DNA from 4 places in the Glutamicibacter endophyticus genome. Region 2 is predicted to be linked to each of the others. Evidence: riboswitches for the same ligand, from Rfam matches in the RefSeq annotation. Region 2 holds a riboswitch; each other region holds the start of a gene.

Region 1 (3,202 bases), 880 kb from region 2:
ATCACGCGCGGCTTGGGCCAGCTGATCGTCGGAGGAGGCGCTGAGCCCGATAATGCCTTCGCCAATCAGCGTGCGGGCCACCCGAACCGGAAGATCCTTCTGCCCGATGTGGATACCGGTGACCGCGGCACCCGCCGCACGGGCGGCCAAATAGACGTCGATCCGGTCGTTGATCAGCAGTTCGGCTTTGCCCTCGGTCAGTTCGGCGGCCGCGATGGCCAGCTCATAGAATTCCCGCGCGGTTTCCTCTTTCGCGCGCAATTGCACCCACTGAATGCCACCGGCGACCGCCTGCGCGATCACTTCAAGGGTGCTATGCGGGGTGCAGCTTGCCGTATTTGCCACTAAGTAGGGGCCAAGTTCACGCATTCAACAGTCCTCTAATGCTTCTCATGTCGTACGAAGTCGATGTCACTGGGCGTTACCTCGCCCAGCTCATCTAGAAAATTCACTGCAAAGCTTCCAGGTCCGCGGGAACGCGACCACGCACGTTCGGCGGCTAGTCCATACCAAGCGTGGGCGGACACGGCCGCTTCAAAGACCTCGTCGCTGGCGGCGACCATGGCGGCCGTGAAGGCTCCGAGGGCACACCCGCCGCCGGTAACCTTGGTCAGCGCCAAACCATCGGTATGAACGAGGGTGATGCGGTGGGCCTCGATGATGGCATCGGCCGGACCGGATATGGCAACGACGCTGCCGTAGCGGCGCGCTAGGTCGGTCCCGGCATCCATTGCGGCCGTGACGCTGTCGGTGGAATCAACGCCGCGGCCGGCGGATTCAAAGCCGGCCAGTGCGAGGATCTCCGAGGCATTGCCGCGGATCAGGGTGGGCCGAGCTGGCAGCAGGCTGCGGGCAAAATCGGTGCGCTCGCCAAGGGCACCGACGGCCACCGGATCAAGAATCCATGGGGTGTTTGCCTCGTTGGCCCCGGCAACCGCCTGCTCCATGGCGCGCATTTGTTCGGTGGTCGGGGTGCCGAGGTTGACCAACACCGCGGAGGCCACCTTGGCAAATTCGCGGGCTTCCCCGGGCAGATTGGTCATCGCGGGGGCCGCGCCAGCGGCCAGCAATACATTTGCCGTGAAGTTGCTGACCACCACGTTGGTTAGACAGAACACCAAGGGTTGTTGCGCGCGCATGCGTTCGGCAACGACAGATAGTCTCATGCGACATCCCTCCGCTAGTTTGACCTAGTTCAGGTTCAACGGGTCTCATCTCAGTCGGCGGCGCCGACACCCCGTGTCACTCGATGCGAGCGTACGTAACCTCGCGGCAGATCACAAATTCATGACCGGCGCCGAATAAGCGCGATCAGTGTGGTCTCATCGACGCCTTGGGCTCGTGCCAAGGCAAGTAGGTCATCCACGGCCTGCAGGATATCCCGCTCCATATGCGGTTTAGCGTGACCGGCGGCCACCACCGTGCCGGCCCGTCGCCGTGACTGCACCAGGCCTTGAGCCTCGAGTTCCTTATAGGCGCGCGCGACGGTGCCGGTTGCCACGCCTAGATCGGTGGCCAGCGCGCGAACCGTGGGGAGTCTGCTCCCCTCGGGTAGCTCGCCTAAGGCGATGAAGGTGGCGACCTGGCTACGGATCTGCTCGTAGGGAGGTAACGCAGCATCCAGGTCCACGGTAATCTTGGCGCTCATCGAATCCCTACAGAGCTGGATCTCTGCATCTTGGGGGTTGCCGGGCGCTGCAAGGCCAGCACGGCGGGTGCAAAGCAGATCACCACGCCGACTAATCCGAAATCGTTCAACAGTTGATACCCCAGTAGCAACATGGACACGATGGCCCCGGTCACCACGCGGAGCGAGCGGAATTCCAGAACCTGCCGGTACCAGATTTCTTGCTGCGCGGTGACGTTCCAGGGGATCTTTGTTGCACGGATGAGCGCACAGAAACCCGCATATGCCGCGACAAGCGCGCTAACTAAGACGAGCGGGATCCACCAGGTAGGGGTGACAAAGCCCCACAACATATCTAGCGGGGGATTTAGCAGGAAGTAGAGGGTTACTGCCACAGCAATTCCGGCGCTGATATAGGTCCATCGGGGCAAGGGGGCCGATGGCCTGGCCAGATGCCCCAGAGTTCGCGTCCGAATGATCATGTAGAGCAGGTACGCGGCGTTGATCAGTAGATACAAGAAGGCTACTGCCGTGATGAGGAGCAAAATAGCCGTGGTGCGTTCAGCCGTGGGCATGCTTGCAGGTCCGGTGCTCGGCAACATCTGCCAGAAGGCGGCGGCTACCAGTAGAGCCAGCGTAGCGCTCATGTACTGCACCGCGAATAGTTGTTCACGCAGCCGTCCGAAGGGGGAGATTGCCTGGCGGCGGCGCGCCTCGAAGTTCGTTGGTGGGCGCCAGAGCAACATGCCGAAGGAGATGGCCAGGACGGCGTAGTTCGCCGTTTCGTCCCAGCGGCCGGCAACGCTCTCGAGCCGATCCATATAGTCGATTCCGCCGCCGAGCCCGTCGAGGAACTCTGTAGACCGGTCGTAGAGCCACCGCGCCTTGTAGTGCAAGGCCTGAGCGGCGGTCGTGGCCAGAAGCACGGTCACGGTGCGATACAGCCGGTTGAGCCAGGTGATGCGCAGCAGCCGATTATCGTGTTCGGTGATTCCCTCCAGTGGCTTGCGGCGCAAGATGACCAGTGTGGCGATCAGTGCAACCACCAGAAGCGCCACGAGACTCAATAGCAGGTAGGGCAGCAGCTCCGCGGAATCGCGTAGGCCGGGCTGGGCCGAGTGGGTGATGGAGTAGTTTTCTCCATCGCCCTCGGTGATTTCGGGTCGGGGCGCTAGGCCCGGGACATCACGCACGCTGTGCAGGGCGACGAGGCCGGCGGCAAAGACGCTGAGCATCACCGCAACCAGGGTTTTGGGGATCAAACCCGAGAGCGTGCGTGGTTCGAGGGAAGCGGTGCGTTGCGGAGCAAGCTTGCGGGGCCAGGTGAATTGCCCGGCGAAGTAAAGAAAAGCCACCCACAGTGCGGGGGTGGTGGCAACTCCCACGGCCTCGGGTATACCCAGTGGCTGAGATTCATGCAGTTGGATGCTTTGCAGCGCGTCAAGCGAATTCGCTGAAGTGCTGGCAAAGAAGCCGATCGTTGCGCACCAGAAGGCGTGCCGTCTGGCTAGCTCCAGACGATCTGTGTTCCTTCCCGTCGCTAAGCCGCGCAGAATCACATAGAAAATCAATGCG
Region 2 (3,202 bases):
CCTGCCGTGGGGAATGCGTTGGGCAACTGCCTCACTGGTGGTCGCGGGATTGGCCCTGACGGTTTTCGCCTCACAGGTTTTCGCATTCTGCCAGCGCGTCGCCGCAGAACTGCTGGCACGTGAACCGTACATCACCTCGATCTTGACCGGGCAGTAGGAAGGGAGTGGGAACCATGGAGACTCCGAATAGCAAAGATCAACGCATCGATGATGCGCTCGATCCCGTTGGCATACGTCACCGTGCCACCCTGCGCGAAGAATGGCCGCTACTGATCCTGCTGGTGTTGGTGTGGGGTGCTCTCTGGCGAGATTTTTCGCCGGGGAATCTGCTCTTCGGTGCGCTTATCGCGGTGCTGATCACCACGCTCTTCCCCTTGCCCCCGGTGGTGCTGCCGGGACGCTTGAACCTTTGGTACTGCCTCAAACTGTTCGTGTGGTTCATTGGTGAAGTGGTAGCCGCCAGCGTCCATGTTGCGTACCTGGCCCTGTTCAAGGGGCGGGCGACTCGTAGCTCGTTGATCGCGGTACCGCTGCGCACCGAGTCGGATCTGATCGTGATGACCGTGGGGCATGTGCTCACCCTGATCCCCGGGTCCTTCGTCGTTGACGTGGACCGACGCAGCTCCACGTTGTATCTGCACTACGCGGATACCGAGGATGAGCAGGCCGTGGAGCGGGCGCGAACCCAGATTCGCGATATCGAACGCCGATTGATCATGGCCATAGGCAGTAAGAGCGAGTACGAGGCAATCAAAGCCGAGTGCGGACCGAAGTTTTCGGCGAGGAAGGCACAATGATGACCGAGATAGTGATGTGGGTATGCGGCTCGGTGTTATCGGTCGCCTTGATCCTATGCGTCATTCGCGTGGCGAAAGGCCCCTCGATCCTCGACCGAGTGTTGGCCTTGGACGTGATGCTTTTGATCGTTTCGGCCGCGGTCTGCCTGGAAATGTATTACAACCGGCACCTGGATAACGTGCTTTTCGTCGTGGTCGCGTGCACGGTGGGCTTCATCGGTTCGGTGACCGTCTCACGCTATGTAACCGATCAGAGGAACGCCTGATGGACGCCTTTCTGGATGTGCTCGCTGCCGTCTTCCTAATCATTGGTTGTCTGCTGTCTTTGGTGGCTGGTATCGGTTTAATGACCTTCCCCGACTTGCTCACCCGCTTGCATGCCGCGACCAAACCACAGGTACTGGGGTTTCTGCTGATCTTCATTGCCCTGGCCATCCACCTACGCTCCTGGGCCGTGGTGCCCGTGCTGGCCTTGGCCTGGGGGATGCAGTTGCTGACCGCACCGGTCTCCGCCCATATGATCGGCCGCTCGGGCTACCGCACGAAGCACGTGAGTCACAAGTCGATCTATAGTGATGAGCTCGCCGCAGCGATCCGCGCGGTTGAAGCCGAACAGCGGCATGACCAAGGCCCGCCACCGGAACAGCAGTGACGGGCCTTAGGCTACGTAAAAACTACTTCTTCGTGAGCTTCGACAGCGCCTTATTTGCGCCGCGGTCGGCGATCACCTGAATGACTGCGGCCACCGCTGCGGAGAATACGGCAAAGGAGATTGCCTGACGCATCGTGGCCTCGGCCTGCGCATCCTTTCCGCGTGGGGCATCGTTGCCGGTGAAACCCTTCCAGGTGCGATCCACCAGCTTCGTGGCCAGTGCACCGGCACCGAGTGAAACCAACATGGTGACGATTTTAGAAACGGCGTTCATCGTGCTCCCTCTTGTTCATATCCGGTCCTCTGCTTACCCGTCTCCAGCTTACCTGCGCTAAGCTTGGGGCGCAGAACCATTCCGACAGGGGAGCGCCATGTCCTTTAACAAGGACCAAAGGCGCTGAGAGTGCGATAGATCGCAGACCCTCGAACCTGCTCCGGCTAATACCGGCGAAGGAAGTCGAGCATCTCGGATGCGGAAACCCGTTTCGGCCCATTTAATAGGACGCGCGGTTTGCGTACATCCCCCCTCCTTATCTCAGGAGGAGACCATCATGAGTACTTCAGCAATTAAGCCCCGTGCCAGTTGGCGCGTGGTAGATATCGTCATCGCCTCGGCCATCGCAGTGGCTTCCGGTGTGGTTTTTTGGGCGTGGAACGCGAGCTACGGCTTTGTATCCCTAGGCTTCGTCGCCTTCCCGCCAGCCGCCGCCTTCGTTTCGGGCATGTGGCTTTTCCCGGCAGCCCTGGGCGCCTTGATTATCCGCAAGCCCGGTGCCGCTTTGTACTGTGAAATGCTGGCCGCAATCATCTCGGCCTTGCTGGGTTCCCAATGGGGACTGACCGTCCTGCTCTCCGGGCTCGTACAGGGTCTGGGCGCCGAAGTAGTCTTCGCGGCCGTGCGCTACCGGAAATTCACCCTGCCCGTGGCACTTATTGCCGGGTTGATGTCCGGATTCTTTGGAGGGTTCACCGAGGCCTACGTACTGGCCTACTACGAGGCCTACACCCCGTTCATGAAGTTCTTCCACGTACTGGCCATGTCGATCTCCGGCATGATCATCGCTGGACTATTGCCATGGCTGGCCACTCGTGGCTTGGCCCGCACCGGTGCGTTGGGTGCGCTGGCTAGTCGTCGAGCGCACCTGGAAGGGGCCTGGCGGGGACAGAGTCGATGAGTGCCGGGCTGGGGGAACAGCGTCCTGCGACGGTGCGCACCCAAGCCTTGGCCGTCTCTGCCGAGAACTTCGGGTGGCGTCATGCCGAACGTGAGCAGCCCGCACTTCAAGGCCTCAACCTTAGTATTCCCGCAGGGCAGAAGGTGCTGCTGCTCGGGCCCTCGGGGGCCGGAAAGTCCACGCTGCTCTATGCCCTGGCCGGCATCCTCGAAGTCGATGAACTGAGCGAAGCCACTGGGTCCTTGCGGGTGGGAGGCCAGGATGTCTTTACCGCCAAGCAACCGGTCGGGCTCATGCAACAGGACCCGGAAACGCAGATTGTGCAATCACGGGTTGTCGACGATGTTGCGTTCGGCGCCGAAAATCTTGGCATGGACCCGGAACTCATTCGCGAACGGATCACCCCGGCGCTGCAGGCCGTGGGCTTGGGCGCCCTCGACGGGGAGCACCGCACCGCCCATCTCTCCGGTGGACAAAAACAGCGCCTAGCGCTCGCCGGGATCTTGGCCATGGAGCCGGGGTTGATGCTGCTGGACGAACCCACGGCCAATATCGACCCCGAGGGTGTGCCCGCCCTA
Region 3 (3,202 bases), 420 kb from region 2:
AGCGTACTGCCCTGATACCCCATGCGAAATCTGCCACGACGCTGCAATTCTGGGACGACGAGATCGACGAAGTCGCGAAGTCCCTCAGGCAAACTCGGTGGCATCAAGTTAAAACCGTCGGCCGCGCCAGTATCCAGCCATAGTTCAATCTCATCGGCGATGCTCTGTGGTGTGCCGATCATGGTGCAGTGACCGCCACCGGCGGCTAGGAATCCCAACAGTTCTCGCACCGTGGGTCGATGCACCTCGATCAGCCGCAAAATGGTCGCATAGCGTCCTTTGGGTCCGGTGAAATCGGCCAGCGGCGGTAGTGGCGGCACCGGCTCATCCAGCTCCCAGTCACTCACATCCTGCTGTGTGAACAGTGCCAGCTGGCGCAGTCCCTGCTCTACAGGTAGTAGCTGGTCCAAGGCGCGCTTCTTGGCGCGTGCTTCGCCCATGCTGCGCCCCACGTAACAGACCAAGCCCGGCATGATCAGTGGGCCGTGTGGGTCTCGGTCGTACCGGCTCGAGCGCCGCCGCAAGTCTCTGGCGTACTCAACGCCCATCTGGTGGTCCGCGGCCACCGCATAGATACCCTCGGCGTACCGTGCTGCCATTTCACGCCCGGGCTCCGAAGCTCCGGCCTGGAAGATAACCGGTGGGCCGTGCTCGTGGGACACCGGAACGTTGAGTGGGCCGTTGACTGCAAAGTGTTCACCACGGTGTGCGATGGCGCGCGCTCCGCTGGGATCCATGAAATGCCCCTCTCGGTCCACCCGCAGGGATTCCATGGGCCAGGAGGCCCAGAGATCGGAGAGTACCCGGATAAATTCATCGGCCCGTGCGTAGCGTTGGGCATGCTCGGGAAGTGCTGACATCGAGTGGTTCTGAGCTTCACTATCAAACATGCTCGTCACCACGTTTACACCAACTCGGCCACCACTGAGTTGCTGCAGGCTGGCCAGCAGTCGCGCCGCATGGAAGGGCGTGTAGAAACTCGAGGAGACGGTACTGATCAGCCCAATACGCCGGGTATGCTGGCTCAGTGCGGTGAGAAGGGTCAACGGTTCGAAGAACCAGCTCGGCGATTCGGCAGCCCTGCGTGGGTCGAGGCTCTGCCCATCGGCAAAGAAGACCGCATCGAATAGTCCGCGTTCGGCCAGTTGGGCCAATTCGATGTGATAGTCCAGCGTGCCTAGGCGTTCAGCGGCCGAGGACCGGTGCCGCCAAGCGGCCTGATGGTGTCCGACCCCGTAACTAAAAAGATTCAGATGTAACTGTTTCAGGCTCATCCCTTAACCAGTCCACCATCGACGATGAGATTCTGTCCCGTCACGCCACGCGCCCACTCGCTGGCAAAGAAGAGCACCGCGTCGGCCAATTCCTCCGGTGTCGTAACCCGACGGGTCGGAGTACCTGCAGCAATGTAATCAAATACGTCGGCAGGGGTCGCAGCGGACGCGTCCGTGGTGCGTAGCAGACCCCCAGAAACCATATTCACGTTGATGCCCTCAGGCCCGAGATCTTCGGCAAAGGTGCGGGTCAATGAGAGCAGTGCCGCCTTGCCCGCGGTGTAGTCGTGATACGGAACCACCGGGTGCTGGAACAGGTTTGTGCCAATGTTGATAACCCGCCCGCCTCCGGCCGCGCGCATCGACGGAAGCACGGCCTGAATCGCTGCGACCGGTGCGAGCACCGACCCGGAAAATTGCCTTTGCAGGTCCGACGGACTCAGATCGGCCGCCTTCGCGCGTGCATTGCCGTTGAAGGAGAAATCAAAAAGGGCATTGTTGACCAGCGTGGTGATCGGCATCCCGAAATGCTGCTCACCTGCGGTCACGGCTTCCTTCAGTGTTTCGGGCTGGTTGAGATCGGCGTGCAGCGCCAGAGCCTGCTGCGGAAACTGCTCAGCGAGTTGCTCCGCTGCCTCTTGCGAGCGGTGGTAATTAATCAGCACACGTGCCCCGGCGCTCAAAAAGGCGTGGCTGATGGCACGGCCTAGGCCGCGGCCAGCGCCGGTGACGAGGACGAGTTGCTCACCAATGAGTGGGGTACGTGCCACGGTGGCAGGTTGGGTGCTCATTCAGGCTCCTTGCGTTAAGGAGGCGAACGGGAAGAGTGCAGCGGGCGACACCCACTAGGACAATCCCTTCGCCAGTACTAACTGGATCAGGTTCAACGGGTGTACTCTCAGCCGATGTCTCGGCACCCCGTGTCACTACCTCCACTCCTACCAGCAGGGCACGGCGAAGGACGAATGTTTCAACATGCCGTACACAGCTTCCGGAGGGCTATCAACAAATACTCCACATCATCTGTGGATAAGCGACAACTCGTTGATAACCGGCAGAATACGCGAATTTACGCGGCTAATTTAGGCCAAGGCACGCTGCGCGCATGTGATCTATGTAAAGTAATTAACAAGTTATCCACAACCCTGCTTGCTCGAGCTAGATGACATGGGTGGATAAACTTCAGGCGGCCACTTCCCTTACCGGAAGTGGCCGCCTGAAGTAGAAACTGTTGCGGGTTACGAGTCGCCGTCGGCGGCCAGCTGGCCGCAGGCTCCGTCGATTTCCTTGCCGCGGGTGTCGCGCAGGGTCGTCGGGACCCCCAGCTCGTCGAGCCGACGCACGAAGTCCCGGGTGATCTCTTCCTCGGAGCGGGTCCACACGGAGCCGGGTACCGGGTTCAACGGAATCGGGTTCACGTGCACCCAACCGCGGCCTCGAGCGTTGAGCTTCTTGGCCAACAGTTCGGCGCGCCAGGCGTGATCGTTCATGTCCTTGATCAGCGCGTACTCGATGGAGACGCGGCGACCGGTTTTCACGTAGTAGTCATAGGCGGCATCCAGTGCCTCGTCGACCTTCCAGCGCGAGTTCACCGGGATCAGCTCGTCACGCAGCTCATCGTCCGGGGCATGCAGCGACAGCGCGAAGGTCACCGGAACGTTTTCCTCGGCCAGCTTGCGGATGGCCGGAACCAGCCCCACGGTGGAGACCGTGATACCGCGGGCGCTCATCGCCAGCCCCTCGGGGGCTTCGGCAACCATGCGGTGCACGGCGTTCATCACGCGCTTGTAGTTGGCTAGCGGCTCGCCCATCCCCATGAACACGATATTGCCTACGCGCTCCTCGGGGTGCTTCTGTCCTCCCAGCCCACCTTCGGCGATCACCCGGTTGGCCTGCACGATCTGGTCCAGGATTTCCGCGGTGGACAT
Region 4 (3,202 bases), 690 kb from region 2:
GACCAGGTGCAGCGGGATGTGACCGGGTCCCTCGACCATGACCTGCACGTCGTACTTCCAGGCGCGTTTGGTCAGTTCGGCCAGCGTATCGAGTTCGGCGAATTGTGCTGCGTCGTTGGCGTCCGCGATGGAGCCGGGGCGTAGCCCGTCGCCGAGGGAGAAGGCCACGTCGTACTTGGCGAAGATCTCGCACAGCTCGTCGAAGTGCTCGTAGAGGAAATTCTCCTTGTGGTGGGCCAGGCACCAGCCGGCCATAATCGACCCGCCGCGCGAGACGATCCCGGTGACACGATCGGCCGTGAGCGGGATGTAGCGCAAGAGCACCCCGGCGTGAATGGTCATGTAGTCCACGCCCTGCTCGCATTGCTCAATGACGGTGTCGCGGAAAATCTCCCAGGTCAGCGCGTTAGCCTCGCCGTTGACCTTCTCCAGCGCCTGATAGATCGGCACGGTGCCGATGGGCACCGGGGAATTGCGCAGGATCCACTCGCGCGTGGTGTGGATATCATCACCGGTGGACAGATCCATTACGGTGTCGGCCCCCCACGCGGTGGCCCACTGCAGCTTCGAAACTTCTTCGGCGATGGAGCTGGTCACCGCCGAGTTACCGATATTGGCGTTGATCTTGACCAGGAAGGCGCGGCCGATGATCATCGGCTCCGCTTCCGGGTGGTTGATATTGGCCGGAATGATGGCCCGGCCGGCGGCCAACTCGCTACGTACCTTCTCCACATCGCAGCCCTCGCGCAGGGCCACATAGCGCATCTCCTCGGTGATCAGCCCGCGGCGCGCATAGTGCATCTGGGTGACGCGCTGCTCACCGGTGGCACGCAACGGGGTGGGGCGCCGCCCGGCCCACTCCTCGCTGGCGGTGCCGCGGCGTAGCGCGGACTTGCCGTCGTCGAGCAAGTTGCGCCCGCGCCCGGCATAGTCCTCAACGTCGCCGCGTCCCCGGATCCACTGTTCGCGGAAGGGTGGCAGTCCCTGTACCGGGTCGCTACCGGGGCCACAGGTGCGGTACACCTGCAACGGGGGATTGCTTCGCCCATCGGGGGAATCGGCCAACTCGATTTCGGTGACCGGAACGCGCAGGTCACCCTCCTCGAGATAGGACAGAGAATGGGCAGGGTGCTGCTGAAATTCATTCATGGAATGAGCTCACTTCCTTCGCCGGCATTACCCGGACAGGTTCGACGGTCTCGAACAGCTACAGTTCGATCTCAGCCCGTGCTTACGGACACCCGTGTGGTCGCGATTACGCTAACACGTTCGGGGCGGTGCCTGGCAAGTTGGTGTCGGTCCGGGCGCGCGGTGGCCAGCGCGAGCACGTAGGCTTAACGGGACGTAGTTCCGCTCGATCAGCAAGGATGGCTCATGGCCGGCAAGAAACGCCAGGGTAAGAAGAACGCCGGAGCGGGAAACCCCGCCAAGTCGGCTCCGCGGGGGCGTAGCGTGCACCGGTTGCAGGCAGGAATCGCGCTCGACGCGCTACGTGATGACTATGCCCTGTGGGTGCGCGAACAAGCGCCGGGCTTCGACGAGTCGCAGGCGCAGCAGGTGGCCGAGATGCAGCTAGATGTCGTGAAGTCCGTGGGCGGCGAATACGCTCAGGCGGCCGGCAACGCTCATCTGCGCGCCATCGACCCGGAACTGTTCGGCGAGGTATTCGCCGAATTCTTGGTGTCGCTGCCCGAAGGGGTGGAGGTCGAGCCAATTTTCGGGGCGTGGATCGACTACCTGCAGTATCTCGCCGCCCGCGGTCTGTGGGAGGGTCCGCAGGAAGAGCTCGAAGCGCTGCAGGAGATCCTCGAATCCGCGCTGACCGGGTTCGCCGAGGATGACGCGGAGCTGGTGCAGTTGCTGCGCGGCACCGACCTGTACACGAAGGTCAAGGACCTCGCGCTGGCGCTCGGTGAGGGTGTGCACCTCGATGAATTCACCCGCGACGACAGCCCGGCCCGGGAACGGATCATGCGTTCGGTGGGTGTTGATCCGGCCACTACCAGCGGTGATGCGCCGGCTCCGGAGGTTTTCGCCCATGTCTGGAACGCCGCGGTGATGTCCGTGGTGGAACCCGGCGAAGAACTCGTCGTGCGCGATGAGGCGGCCTTCGCCAGCCTGACCGAGGGGGAGGCCGGCGACAGCGCCCAGGTGCTCTTCGAGATGGCGGTGGGCTGCGTGCAAAGCCACCTGTTGCCGCATCAGGACCTCAGCGAGCGCGACGAGGCGCACTACTTGATCTTGCGGAACCTGCTGGTCACCGCGGTGACCGGCAAGGATGCGGAGTTTGAGCCGCTGCGACGCAGCGTGGGCCCGAAGCTATTCGACGTGGTATTGCCCGAGGCGCAGGCCGCGTTGGCCTCACTGGCCGGTTTTGGGCTGTTGAGCGCCGCAGGCGATTCCTACGAGGTCGATGAACGGTTGCTGCCGGTCATTTCCGCCGGGGTCAGCGAGGCCGAAAGCCTCATCGAGGCCGCCGAATAGGCGGGGTCGAGCCTACTGTTCCCCGGCCTCCCAGGCGGCCAGCGTGGCGCGGGCCTGCCGCAGCACCGGTTCGTCGATCATCTGCCCCTCGAAGCTGAACACCCCGGAATTCTCGGTGGCGGCGCGCAGGATGCGCGAGGCCGCGGCGGCCTCCTGCGCATCGGGGTAGTAGGCCCGCCGAATGACCGGAACCTGGCTTGGGTGGATGCAGGCCTTGGCGGTGAAGCCGCTGGCGCGGGCATCCTGCGCCTCGGCAAGCAAGCCGGAGGTGTCGGGAATGTCCAGGTACACCGAATCGATCGCGGCCTTGCCGTGCGCGGCGGCATGTATCAGCACCTGGGCGCGGGCATAGCGGGCGATCTGACGGTAGCTGCCGTCGGTGCCGCGGGAGCTGGTGCCGCCGAGCGAGGCGATCAGGTCCTCGGCGCCCCACATCAGACCCACCACGTTGTTGGTGGCGGCGATGGCCGCGATATTGGCGATCCCGCGCGCGGTCTCGCATAGGGCGATGACCCGATAGTCCGGCAGCGCGGCGGGCACCGCACCGTCCTCGGTTTTGGCCAGCATCAGGGTGCGGTACTCGGTCTGCGTCAGGGCCCGCAGGTCGGCGGGGAAATGTCCGCTGATCACCGGGTTGATGCGCACGATGGTGCGTTCGGGATTCAGCGGGTGATCGATCAGCGCCTGCCGGGCGGCGTCCTTTTCCTGTTCACCGACC

The links. A riboswitch is a leader RNA that binds a small molecule or an ion and turns the genes downstream of it on or off. The one in region 2 is predicted to bind thiamine pyrophosphate.
Region 1: another riboswitch for thiamine pyrophosphate. It lies ahead of thiM (hydroxyethylthiazole kinase); the one in region 2 lies ahead of ACJD00_RS12520 (ECF transporter S component).
Region 3: another riboswitch for thiamine pyrophosphate. It lies ahead of ACJD00_RS14505 (3-oxoacyl-ACP reductase); the one in region 2 lies ahead of ACJD00_RS12520 (ECF transporter S component).
Region 4: another riboswitch for thiamine pyrophosphate. It lies ahead of thiC (phosphomethylpyrimidine synthase ThiC); the one in region 2 lies ahead of ACJD00_RS12520 (ECF transporter S component).

Annotation. Positions count from the first base shown of each region.
Region 1 covers NZ_CP174200.1:55,941-59,142, forward strand. Annotated here, with positions in the region: gene thiE (thiamine phosphate synthase) at 1-369, opposite strand, end outside; gene thiM (hydroxyethylthiazole kinase) at 381-1,166, opposite strand; TPP riboswitch at 1,156-1,250, opposite strand; gene ACJD00_RS00300 (GntR family transcriptional regulator) at 1,286-1,648, opposite strand; gene ACJD00_RS00305 (hypothetical protein) at 1,645-3,202, opposite strand, start outside.
Region 2 covers NZ_CP174200.1:2,687,605-2,690,806, reverse strand. Annotated here, with positions in the region: gene ACJD00_RS12545 (Na+/H+ antiporter subunit D) at 1-157, shown strand, start outside; gene ACJD00_RS12540 (Na+/H+ antiporter subunit E) at 174-797, shown strand; gene ACJD00_RS12535 (monovalent cation/H+ antiporter complex subunit F) at 794-1,063, shown strand; gene mnhG (monovalent cation/H(+) antiporter subunit G) at 1,063-1,449, shown strand; gene ACJD00_RS12525 (DUF4235 domain-containing protein) at 1,472-1,723, opposite strand; TPP riboswitch at 1,800-1,922, shown strand; gene ACJD00_RS12520 (ECF transporter S component) at 2,001-2,624, shown strand; gene ACJD00_RS12515 (ATP-binding cassette domain-containing protein) at 2,621-3,202, shown strand, end outside.
Region 3 covers NZ_CP174200.1:3,107,064-3,110,265, forward strand. Annotated here, with positions in the region: gene ACJD00_RS14500 (LLM class flavin-dependent oxidoreductase) at 1-1,274, opposite strand, end outside; gene ACJD00_RS14505 (3-oxoacyl-ACP reductase) at 1,271-2,065, opposite strand; TPP riboswitch at 2,111-2,205, opposite strand; gene rlmN (23S rRNA (adenine(2503)-C(2))-methyltransferase RlmN) at 2,513-3,202, opposite strand, start outside.
Region 4 covers NZ_CP174200.1:3,373,372-3,376,573, reverse strand. Annotated here, with positions in the region: gene thiC (phosphomethylpyrimidine synthase ThiC) at 1-1,149, opposite strand, end outside; TPP riboswitch at 1,146-1,255, opposite strand; gene ACJD00_RS15705 (hypothetical protein) at 1,375-2,484, shown strand; gene ACJD00_RS15700 (HpcH/HpaI aldolase/citrate lyase family protein) at 2,497-3,202, opposite strand, start outside.